Regions from separate parts of the Idiomarina sp. ST10R2A5 genome, predicted to be linked through region 1. Evidence: predicted binding sites of a transcription regulator. Region 1 holds the regulator's gene; each other region holds the start of a gene.
What was found. Region 1 encodes FliA, which starts transcription of late flagellar genes. Its sites were predicted from a motif close to CTAAAGNTNNNNNNNNNNNNGCCGATA; they were not measured.

Region 1 (3,423 bases):
AGGTGGCTCAGACGATGAAGCCTGGGAACAGACCCTGCATTTATTAGAAGGTCAGTTGAATACCACGTCCGACGATATTTTGACACGCGGCGGTGCGGTTGCTTTAGTCGGCCCTACCGGCGTGGGTAAAACCACCACTATTGCGAAGCTGGCTGCTCGTTACGCTCAGCGCCATGGTGCGGATAAAGTGGCATTAATTACTACGGATACCTTCCGTATTGGTGCCAGTGAACAATTACAAACCTATGGTCGTATAATAGGGTGTCCGGTAAAAGTTGCTAAAAATGCGCAAGAGCTGGCAGATGCGTTACTTTCACTGCGCCAGAAGAGTTTAATTTTAATTGATACTGCAGGCATGGGCCAACGCGACAAGCGTTTGAGCGAGCAGTTAAACCAGCTTATCCAGAATTCAAGACTGCGTATTCGTCCATATCTGGTGCTTTCAGCGACATCACAGAATCAAGTATTGATGGATGCCGTTAAGCAGTTTAAAACTTTGCCTTTATCCGGTTGCATTTTTACCAAGCTGGACGAATGCTTAAGTTTAGGTGAGAGTATCAGCGTGGCTATTGAGCATGGCTTACCAGTAGGCTATTTAACCAATGGTCAGCAGGTTCCTGAAGACATTCGGGTTGCCGATGCGAACTTTATGGTAGCGGAAGCCGAGCGTTTGCTTGATAAAAGCATTTGTTCCTCAGTGTCAGACGTGCCAAAATCGTATTGGAATGCGGCGTTTTCTCGCTGAATGAGCCTAAGTAATATGAAGCTGTTGTCAATTTAGTCAGAAAAGAGATACGCCCGATGGATCAAGCAAGCGGTCTGCGAAGAATGAAACAATCAAAAGTAAAAGTTATTGCGGTAACCGGTGGTAAAGGTGGCGTGGGTAAAACCAATGTGTCGCTGAATATGGCTATTGCAATGGCAAAGCAGGGCAAACGAGTATTGGTGCTGGACGCCGACTTAGGCCTGGCTAACGTCGATGTGATGTTGGGCCTTCGCGTTGAGCGTAATCTCTCTCATGTATTAAGTGGCCAGTGTGAACTGGAAGATATTCTGATAGAAGGCCCTGCGGGAATAAAAATTGTTCCGGCAACGTCTGGTACACGTTCGATGGTGGATCTCAGTGAATCTGAGCATGCTGGTTTAATTAGAGCGTTTAGCCAGTTACAGGGCAATTATGACGTGCTGATTGTGGATACCGCAGCTGGCATAGGTAACACCGTTGTCAGTTTTGCCCGAGCCTCACAGGACGTGTTAGTCGTAGTTTGCGATGAACCAACATCGATTACCGATGCTTATGCTCTTATTAAAGTATTGAGCCGTGAGCAGGGGCTTTTCAAATTTAAAGTGGTTGCCAATATGGTGCGCAATATGCGTGACGGGCAAGTACTGTTCAATAAGCTCACTAAGGTTACCGACCGGTTCTTAGATGTTGCGCTGGAGCTGGCAGCAATTATTCCTTTCGATGAAAACTTGCGTTTAGCCGTGCGGAAACAGCAATCGTTTGTCATGGCTTACCCTAAATCTCCTGCGTCATTAGCGATAAAAGCACTGGCTAAGAAGGCGCTGGACTGGCCCGTTCCGGCTCAAGCCGGAGGACATTTAGAATTTTTCCTTGAACAATTGATAACTTCTGCCGATAACGAGAGTAAGCGGGATGTTGCCAATGAATAAAGCTGCCGTTTATGCCGCCACTGCTGACAACCGGAATGCCATTATTGAGCAGCATACCGGACTGGTTAAGCGTATTGCCCACCACATGATGGCGAGACTACCCGCCAGCGTGCAAGTGGATGATTTAATACAGGCAGGCATGATTGGCTTACTAGAAGCTGCGCGTAACTTTGATAACAGCAAAGGTGCCAGTTTCGAAACTTTTGCCGGCATTCGCATTCGTGGTGCGATGCTGGACGAAATTCGTCGCGGCGATTGGGCCCCTCGCTCAGTACACCGTAACCACAGACGTGTGCTGGAAGCCATTCGCCAGGTTGAAAACGAGACCGGGCGGGACGCAAAAGATACGGAAGTAGCCGCAAAATTGAATATGGGTATGGATGAATACCACCATATTTTACGGGATGTGAGTTCAGGACGAATTGTCGGAATTGAAGATCTTGGCGTGTCGGAAGATGCGTTAATGCCAGAGCAGGTAACAGGTTCAGCTTATGAGCCACAACGAGATGTTGAGAACGCTGCGTTTCATAAAGCATTGGTATCGACAATTTCATCGTTACCAGAACGTGAAGCCTTGGTGCTTTCGTTGTATTATGACGAAGAATTGAATTTAAAAGAGATAGGTGAAGTGCTGAGCGTGAGTGAATCACGTGTCAGTCAGATTCACAGTCAGGCAATGTTGCGACTGAAGTCGCGAATGCAAAATTGGGTTGAATAAACTTTGGTGGTAATCGAGAGCCTCAGTGGAGGGTGCTTTGGATAAAAATATGAAAATTCTTGTTGTGGATGACTTTTCTACAATGAGACGAATCATTAAGAATTTACTTCGTGATCTTGGCTTTACCAATATTCAGGAAGCTGATGACGGTAATACGGCTTTACCCATGTTGCAGAACGGTGATTTCGACTTTGTCGTAACCGATTGGAACATGCCCGGTATGCAGGGAATTGACTTGCTGCGTGAAATTCGCAAGGACGATAACCTGGCGCATTTACCGGTATTGATGGTAACGGCCGAAGCTAAGCGTGAGCAAATCATCATGGCCGCACAAGCGGGGGTTAATGGTTACATCGTGAAACCGTTTACAGCCGTAACGTTGAAAGAAAAGCTCGACAAGATCTTCGAACGTATTAGCTAAAGGGCGAATGACTATGTCTGATAACGCCCATGATATTTCTCTGGAGCAAGCCAAGGAACTCGTAGCCTTGCTTGAAGACGGGAAGCAGCAGCAGGCAAATCAATTACTGGAAGACGTTTACAACCGTCGTAACGACAAGTTATTTACTTCTGTCGGCCAGTTAACACGCGACCTCCACGAAGCACTTCAGGATTTTCAGGTAGACCCTCGCATTGTGCAAATGACACAAGATGATCTTCCTGATGCGCAAAACCGTTTGTTGTATGTCATTGAGAAAACCGAAGACGCAGCCAATAGAACAATGGATGCGGTAGAGGCTTGCCTGCCTTTAGCAGATGAGATGCATCAGCGTGTAGAGAAGGTCATGCCAGCCTGGAACAGGCTGATGAGTAACGATATTGAGTTAAATGAATTCAAGTCTTTATGCCATCAGGTCGATGACGTACTTAAGCGCTGTGGTGAAAACATGCCACAAGTGCATGGGTTGATGACTGAAGTATTGATGGCTCAGGACTTTCAGGATATTACCGGGCAAGTCATTCGCCGGGTTATTCAGTTAGTTGAAGACGTTGAAAAGAACTTAATTGAGCTACTCAAAATATTCGGTAAA
Region 2 (3,423 bases), on a different contig from region 1:
TCGCCAAACTCCGCGAGGCTCTTAATCAGCGGCCACAGCTGGTTCTGGAGTTGGCTGGGCCCTTCAACAAAAGCTTTGACAGCCCGTCTCTGAAACGAAAAAAAGCCAAAGAAGCCCTGCAGCAAAAGCTTGCTGAACAAGCCCGGAAAATATCAAACTCCAGCCTGACAAGTGAGGCAAACCAGGACATTGTAGAGGCGATGTTCACCTCTCATTACCCGGAAGCCGAACTTGCAACCTTAAAGGCGCGTTTCACTGAGCAACAAAGTGAGTCAACCGATGAGCCAGCGTTCGATGCTCTGGCCTATCGAAACCATTTGGCTGAAAAAGTCATTGAGGCGCAACCAATTACAGACTCTGAACTCAAATCTTTAGCCAATGCCCGCGCTGAAACGGTGCGGGAAGCTTTGGTTAATGCCGACGCAGATACAGCTATAGCAGCTGAAAGAGTCAGCATTCTGGAGCCTAAAGAGGTTGATTCATCGGACGCTGAACGCGTTGCTATGGAAGTGGGTGTCAGCGCTGACTAATTAACAAGGAGTCTGCCGGTAAAATTGACACAATAACCGGTAGACCTCCGGCATGTGCTCTCTCATCGTTTCCGGGTCTTCAAAAAAAGTCTCGCTGCATACGGCAAAAAACTCAGCCGGACTGGTTAACGAGTAGCCATCTAGCGGTAAAGGTCTGTGGTGAATCACGTCACTCTGCAATCGCTCCCAGGCTGCGGAAAAAATATCATGCCATTCGCCAGGCTTCATATCGGGGTGCATGGGTGGTGCGCCGTTGGCACCATCACGCAACATATCGAGCTTGTGCGCAAATTCGTGTATGACAACGTTCGCAGCCTTTCCGTGACGGGAGTGAGGGCCTGTATGACACACCGACTGCCATGAAAGAATCAGCGGGCCTTGCAACCAGGCCTCGCCACTTAGACCCGGACTTTGAGCGTGAACAACCCCGTCGTCGCTACGGTAAGGACGATTAGGTACAAAGTCGCCTTCATAAAGAATAATGCTATAGATGTGATCGTACCAATCTAACCCAAGGTGCAAAACAGGTACGCAGGCCATAGTTGCTATTTTAAGACACATAGCGTCGTTGAATTGGAAGCCGCCGCCTGAAGCAAAGTTTTTACGAACCAAAAAGCGAAGAGTCATATCCCGCAGTGCATCACGCTCAGCACCTTTGTATCGCGCCACAACGGGCCAGTCAGCAACTGCGGATTCCCACTCGCTTTCTGTGAAGCCCATTTTTTTAATGCGCCGGTTTTCAAACCACGTACGCAGTCTTTTAAACATCTGTTGTTACGGCCATACTTCTTTCCATGTACGCACTATAAAAGCACTGAGGTTAATCCTCAACGCCGCTATCAGACTCTTCAGATTCGGCAGCCAGTTCCAGCATTTTTTCACGAAAGTTATCCAGACCTTTCATAACCAGCTCATAGGTTTTATCGACATCGCTTTCAACATCACCTTCATACACCTGAAAGCTGGTAAGAATATCCTTAGCGCCTTTAAAGCCCGTTTCGATACCACCACGAATAATTTCCATAAACTTGTTCAGGGTTTCTTCTTCAGACTCGCCTGCATTGATTTCTTTATAGCGACTGTAAAAGTTGGTAGCAAAAGAAACAATGCGATCCGCCGTAGCCTTGGGGGAAGTATCCGTACCGGACTCATAAGTTTTCTTCACCGCATTTTTGCCCATTACTGGCTCTAGCTCAGCATTAATGCCTTCCAGTGCGGTTTTATACAGCAAGCTGAGGGCATCATTATTGCTGCTAAGCGATACTCTCTCATGAGCGCGTAAAATAGCTTCGTTTTGCGCCTGCCTGGAATTCGGGGCGGTCTCTTTCGTATCACGGTTGTCATCCGCTTTTACGCTATTGGCGTTTTGCTTACCAACACCCGCTACAGAGGTGCCATTGCCTGAGATAATTGACATGATGTTGTTCCTGATAAGTCGACTATAACTTGATTTTAGTATAGCCCGTAACTGGTTATCGGCAGATGGCGGTTAAAATTTAGGCTTTTATTAAAATGCCGCTGTGGGCTTATCGATTTATAACCCAAAGGAAATGGAGTCTGCCAAAAAACCTGACAACCCAGTAAGAGCTATCAGGCATTAAATGAAAAATAGCTTAATCCACCAAATCATTCGGCATATCACCACGCAGGCCATGCCAAATTTCAGCGGACTCGTAACCATAGCGACGAACTAGGTTTACTGACTCGTTATAGTCACCTTCGCGTGCTACGGCAATTAGGTCGGCGTAGTAGTCACGTGCCAACTGGCGAGCTTCTGTCGATGAAAAGTAGTACTGACCAATACGTGCGTACAGGCCTTTAAAGCCGTTGAGTACCAGCACATAAATGGGGTTGCCGGAAGCCATGGCTAAGTCGTGATTCAACTGGTAATCGAACTCGGCAAAAGTTTTTTCGTTGTCTTCCAGCTCGCTGGTGGGTTCCAGCAGCTCAATAACCCGTTGTGGGTTATGGCGAATAGCGGCACGAATATAAATGGCACTAATATTGGTGCGCGCAGATAACAGCTGATCCACAAGCTCCGGCATACCGTCTTCGTCCAAACGTGCCAGGGTTTCTAAAATATTCAGGCCGGAGGTTTCCCAAAAGTTGTTCACTTTGGTGGGTTTGCCGTGCTGAATGGTCAGCCAACCGTCACGTGCCAGACGCTGTAGCACTTCACGCAGAGTGGTTCGTGTAACACCAATAAGTTCAGACAGCTCACGCTCTGCGGGTAAGATAGTGCCCGGTGCAAAATGCCCGTTCCAGATAGATTTTACGATGTACTCCTCGGCAAAACCCGCCGGACTTTTAGCTTTTATTATCATATTCCCGCCTGTGTACTGACTAATAGAAGGATTCTAGCAGTCTTCTGTGAGGTCGGACAAGATAACTTCTGGCTTTATATCGACAACACCACGCTATTTGGGTATGGTTTCTACGTTTTACAGTTTCTTAAGGAAAATCACCATGCTATCTGTGGGTCAGTGGCCTAACAAACCTTTTGCCTGGTTATTATTGTTTTTAGGATGTTCGGGACTGTTAGCGGCAGCGTTATATTTCCAGATGGTTCTGGGCTTAGAGCCCTGCGTAAAATGCGTGTATCAGCGTATGGCGGTGGTAGGCATTGGCTTGGCCGCCATTGTTGGACTGTTCGGTTCGGGCTTCTGGTTAACTCGCTGGGCCGCTTTAATTGGCTGGCTTTACAGCAGTTACCAGGGCTTACTCATTGCTTACGACCACTGGGACTTACAAACTTCAAAAAACGCATTTTTTGCGGTGTGTGAAAGTGCGCCAAACTTCCCTGGATGGGCGCCGCTGCATGAATGGATGCCCGGACTTTTTGCAGCCCCCGGCTTATGCGGCGACATTGACTGGCAATGGCTTGGCTTAGGTA
Region 3 (3,423 bases), on a different contig from region 1:
ATTGCGCTTACGATTTTCTTCAGAATTGTTTGGTACTAATGGTTTAGTGTCGGAGAAGCCCATGACAACCAAGCGGTCCTCACTAAAGTCTTCAACTTTCAGCATTTCTTCAGCAACGGCCACCGCGCGTTTGCTGGAGAGATCCCAACGCGACGAGTAGATTTCTGAAACCAGACGTTCATTATCACTGTGCCCGGAAATGGTAATTTCGCCGGGAATATCTTTTAATGCCTCGGCAACCTGCTGAATGATAGGCCGGAACTGCGGCTGCAAGAACGCAGAACCTTCAGGGAATGAGCCCTGCTCGCGAATACGAATAATGATTTGCTGACCATGCTGTTCCAGCTCTATGGTTCCGGCTTTAATTTCATTCTCTAGCTGTTGTTCAATGCGGCGCATAAGCTCTTTAGACACCTGAGTCATGGCTTCGGTGTTTTCAGATTCAGCTTCTTTTTGATCTTCTGCGCTGTCAGCTTCCTGACCACCACGTTCGGTTTGTTGCCCCCCGGCAAAATCAGACTCGCCTTCCTGGAATTCCAGCATTTGCTGGGTCATTTCAACGGTTTGTTGCTGAATGGTTTCAATGGGGGTCGGCTCCGGACGGCCGGGCCGGAATTCCTGTGCAATGACACTGGTACCTTTAGGAATGTCTTTAACTTCAATTTTATTCTGTACACCTAAGGCGTACTTCATAGAGCCGGCAATTTGCTTAAACTTTAATACATCCATTTCGGAGAAAGCCAGCAAGAGCACGAAGAAGCACATGAGCAAAGTCATGAGATCGGCAAAGGTTGCCATCCACATAGGTAAGCCCGCTGGCGGGCAGTTGCAGTCTTCTTCTTCTTCGTCTCTGACTTTCTCTGAGGCCATGACTACTCGTCCTCATCCTCATTACCAATACGCTTAGATTCAGCCAGGTAATTACGCAAAATACCTTCAATGACACGAGGGTTTTGACCGTCCTGAATACCTAAAATTGCATCCAGTATCAATTGTTGGTTCAGTTTTTCCTGTTCTGCGCGCAGCAACAGTTTATTGGCAATAGGAATAGCAATAACGTTCGCCAGAAACGCACCATAAAGCGTGGTTAACAAGGCAACGGCCATAGCCGGACCTATGGCTTTAGGGTCGTCCATATTGGAAAGCATAGCGACCAAACCAATCAAGGTACCTATCATACCCATTGCCGGGGCGACATCACTGAGTATTTTAAATACGCGAGCACCTTCCTCGTGACGAGAAAAACTCATTTTTATGTCTTTTGACAAGGTTTGGCGAACCACTTCGGCGTCATGCCCATCAACCAGCATGTCGACGCCTTTACGAAAAAACTTATTCGGAATTTCCGCCTCTTCCAAAGCCAGGAAACCGCCTTTTCGCGCAGAGTCAGCCATTTCAACGGCAGTGTCGATAAGCTCTTGTGGGTGTTCAATTTTAAAGAAAAAGGCCTTAACGACGACTTTTCCCGTCCCTAAAAACTGGCTTAACGAGAAATTAGCTAAGGTTATAAATAATGAGCCACCGAATACGATAAAAAACGAACGCGCATCGATAAAAAGACTTATATCCCCACCCAGAATCATGGCGACCACAACAAAGCCGATGGCGCCGATAATTCCTATGAGCGTTGCTATATCCACTCAGCTTTCCTCCCCGATTTGCGTTTTCGCTTATGCTGCTGTGCTCATTCTTAAACAATAGCGCCGCTCTGACAAGCGACATCTGATCATCTTACACAGGAATAATGAGATCATCGGCTGACATTCGGGATTCTTTATCGGATAATTAACTTTCATTCTTGTAGCAATGCGGCTCAAAACAGATTTTAAGGCAGACTCAGCTATGGCAGAAGAACAGAAGCAGCAATCCTTTGAACAGGCTCTTGAACAGTTAGAGCAACTGGTTAATGAACTGGAGCAAGGCGATTTACCCTTAGAGCAGTCGCTGAAAAAGTTTGAGCAGGCCATTGCGCTGTCACGCTCCAGCCAGCAACAATTGCAGCAGGCTGAACAAAAAGTCACAACCCTGTTAGCCGAGCAACAACAATCAGGCAATGATGAAAGTGATGGAGAACTGATGTGACGATTAATTCGTTAACAGCAGATACAAGAAAGCAAGTCGACACATTTTTACAGCAGAAGCTCGAGCCCCTGACGTTAAATAAGCGTTTGAGCCAAGCAATGCAGCATGGTGTTTTACTGGGTGGGAAGCGTATTCGCCCCTATCTGGTAATGACTGTTGCCGATATCTGCGGCGCCAACCAAGACGATGCCTTGCGTGCAGCAGCTGCTATTGAATTAATTCACGCTTATTCATTAATTCATGACGACTTACCGGCCATGGACGATGACGATTTACGTCGCGGACAACCAACTTGCCATATTGCGTACGATGAAGCGACAGCTATTCTCGCAGGTGACGCACTGCAAACTCTGGCCTTTGAAATACTGACCGAAAGCAGCATGCAGGGCATACCGGCAGAGCGCCAACTGCAACTCGTTCATGTATTGGCTAAAGCCAGCGGTGCCCGGGGCATGTGTGCCGGTCAGGCAATTGATTTACAGGCAACGGCAAAGAACCTTACCGAAAGTGCACTGGAGCAAATGCATTTAAGTAAAACCGGCGCATTAATAACAGCAGCAGCCAGCATGGGCGTTTTATGTGGTAGCAGCGCAGCCCAAAAGTGGCAAGAAAAATTCGAACAATTTGCGCGTTATTTGGGGCTGGCATTTCAAGTACAGGATGATATTCTCGATGTTGTAGGTAACACTGAAGCACTGGGTAAACCTCAGGGTTCAGATGCCGCGTCTGAAAAATCCACATACGTGCGTTTGTTAGGTATTGAAGGCGCTCAACGACGCTTACAAAACTTACATAACAAAGCGCTACAGTCATTAAGCGATATCCCTTACAATACCGACAAACTCGAACAATTTTCCGACTTGCTGTTAAAGCGGGACCACTAACTGAATGACTCAACAATATCCGTTACTCGATAAAATTAATTTACCCGCCGACTTGCGTCGCCTGTCACGCTCGCAATTACCTGACTTGTGCGCTGAAATTCGTCAGTTTTTGCTGACATCGGTCAGTCAGAGCAGTGGCCACCTTGCCTCCGGTTTAGGTACGGTTGAGTTAACAGTCGCCCTGCACTACATCTACCACACTCCTGAAGACAAGCTGGTGTGGGATGTTGGCCATCAGGCTTATCCGCATAAAATACTGACCGGGCGTAAACAGCAGTTGCACAGCATTCGCCAGAAAGACGGGTTACACCCTTTTCCGTGGCGGGAAGAAAGCGAATACGATGTCTTATCGGTGGGTCACTCAAGCACGTCGATATCTGCTGCTTTAGGCCTGGCCGTGGCAGCGCAACGCCAAAGTTTACGCCAGAAAGTGGTGTCTATTATTGGTGACGGAGCC

Region 2: a site for FliA is predicted at 2,004-2,030, ahead of ACP7FG_RS11730 (DUF5610 domain-containing protein). Genes of this name have one in related genera too.
Region 3: a site for FliA is predicted at 1,752-1,778, ahead of pomA (flagellar motor protein PomA). Genes of this name have one in related genera too.

Annotation. Positions count from the first base shown of each region.
Region 1 is NZ_JBNIEX010000008.1:77,597-81,019, forward strand. Features, by position in the region: gene flhF (flagellar biosynthesis protein FlhF) at 1-745, shown strand, start outside; gene ACP7FG_RS10745 (MinD/ParA family protein) at 802-1,674, shown strand; gene ACP7FG_RS10750 (RNA polymerase sigma factor FliA) at 1,667-2,392, shown strand; gene cheY (chemotaxis response regulator CheY) at 2,430-2,813, shown strand; gene ACP7FG_RS10760 (protein phosphatase CheZ) at 2,827-3,423, shown strand, end outside.
Region 2 is NZ_JBNIEX010000010.1:65,024-68,446, reverse strand. Features, by position in the region: gene ACP7FG_RS11740 (DUF748 domain-containing protein) at 1-530, shown strand, start outside; gene ACP7FG_RS11735 (zinc-dependent peptidase) at 531-1,298, opposite strand; gene ACP7FG_RS11730 (DUF5610 domain-containing protein) at 1,351-1,947, opposite strand; gene fadR (fatty acid metabolism transcriptional regulator FadR) at 2,144-2,854, opposite strand; gene dsbB (disulfide bond formation protein DsbB) at 2,997-3,423, shown strand, end outside.
Region 3 is NZ_JBNIEX010000005.1:47,642-51,064, forward strand. Features, by position in the region: gene ACP7FG_RS08005 (flagellar motor protein MotB) at 1-870, opposite strand, end outside; gene pomA (flagellar motor protein PomA) at 873-1,640, opposite strand; gene ACP7FG_RS08015 (exodeoxyribonuclease VII small subunit) at 1,843-2,082, shown strand; gene ACP7FG_RS08020 (polyprenyl synthetase family protein) at 2,079-2,966, shown strand; gene dxs (1-deoxy-D-xylulose-5-phosphate synthase) at 2,971-3,423, shown strand, end outside.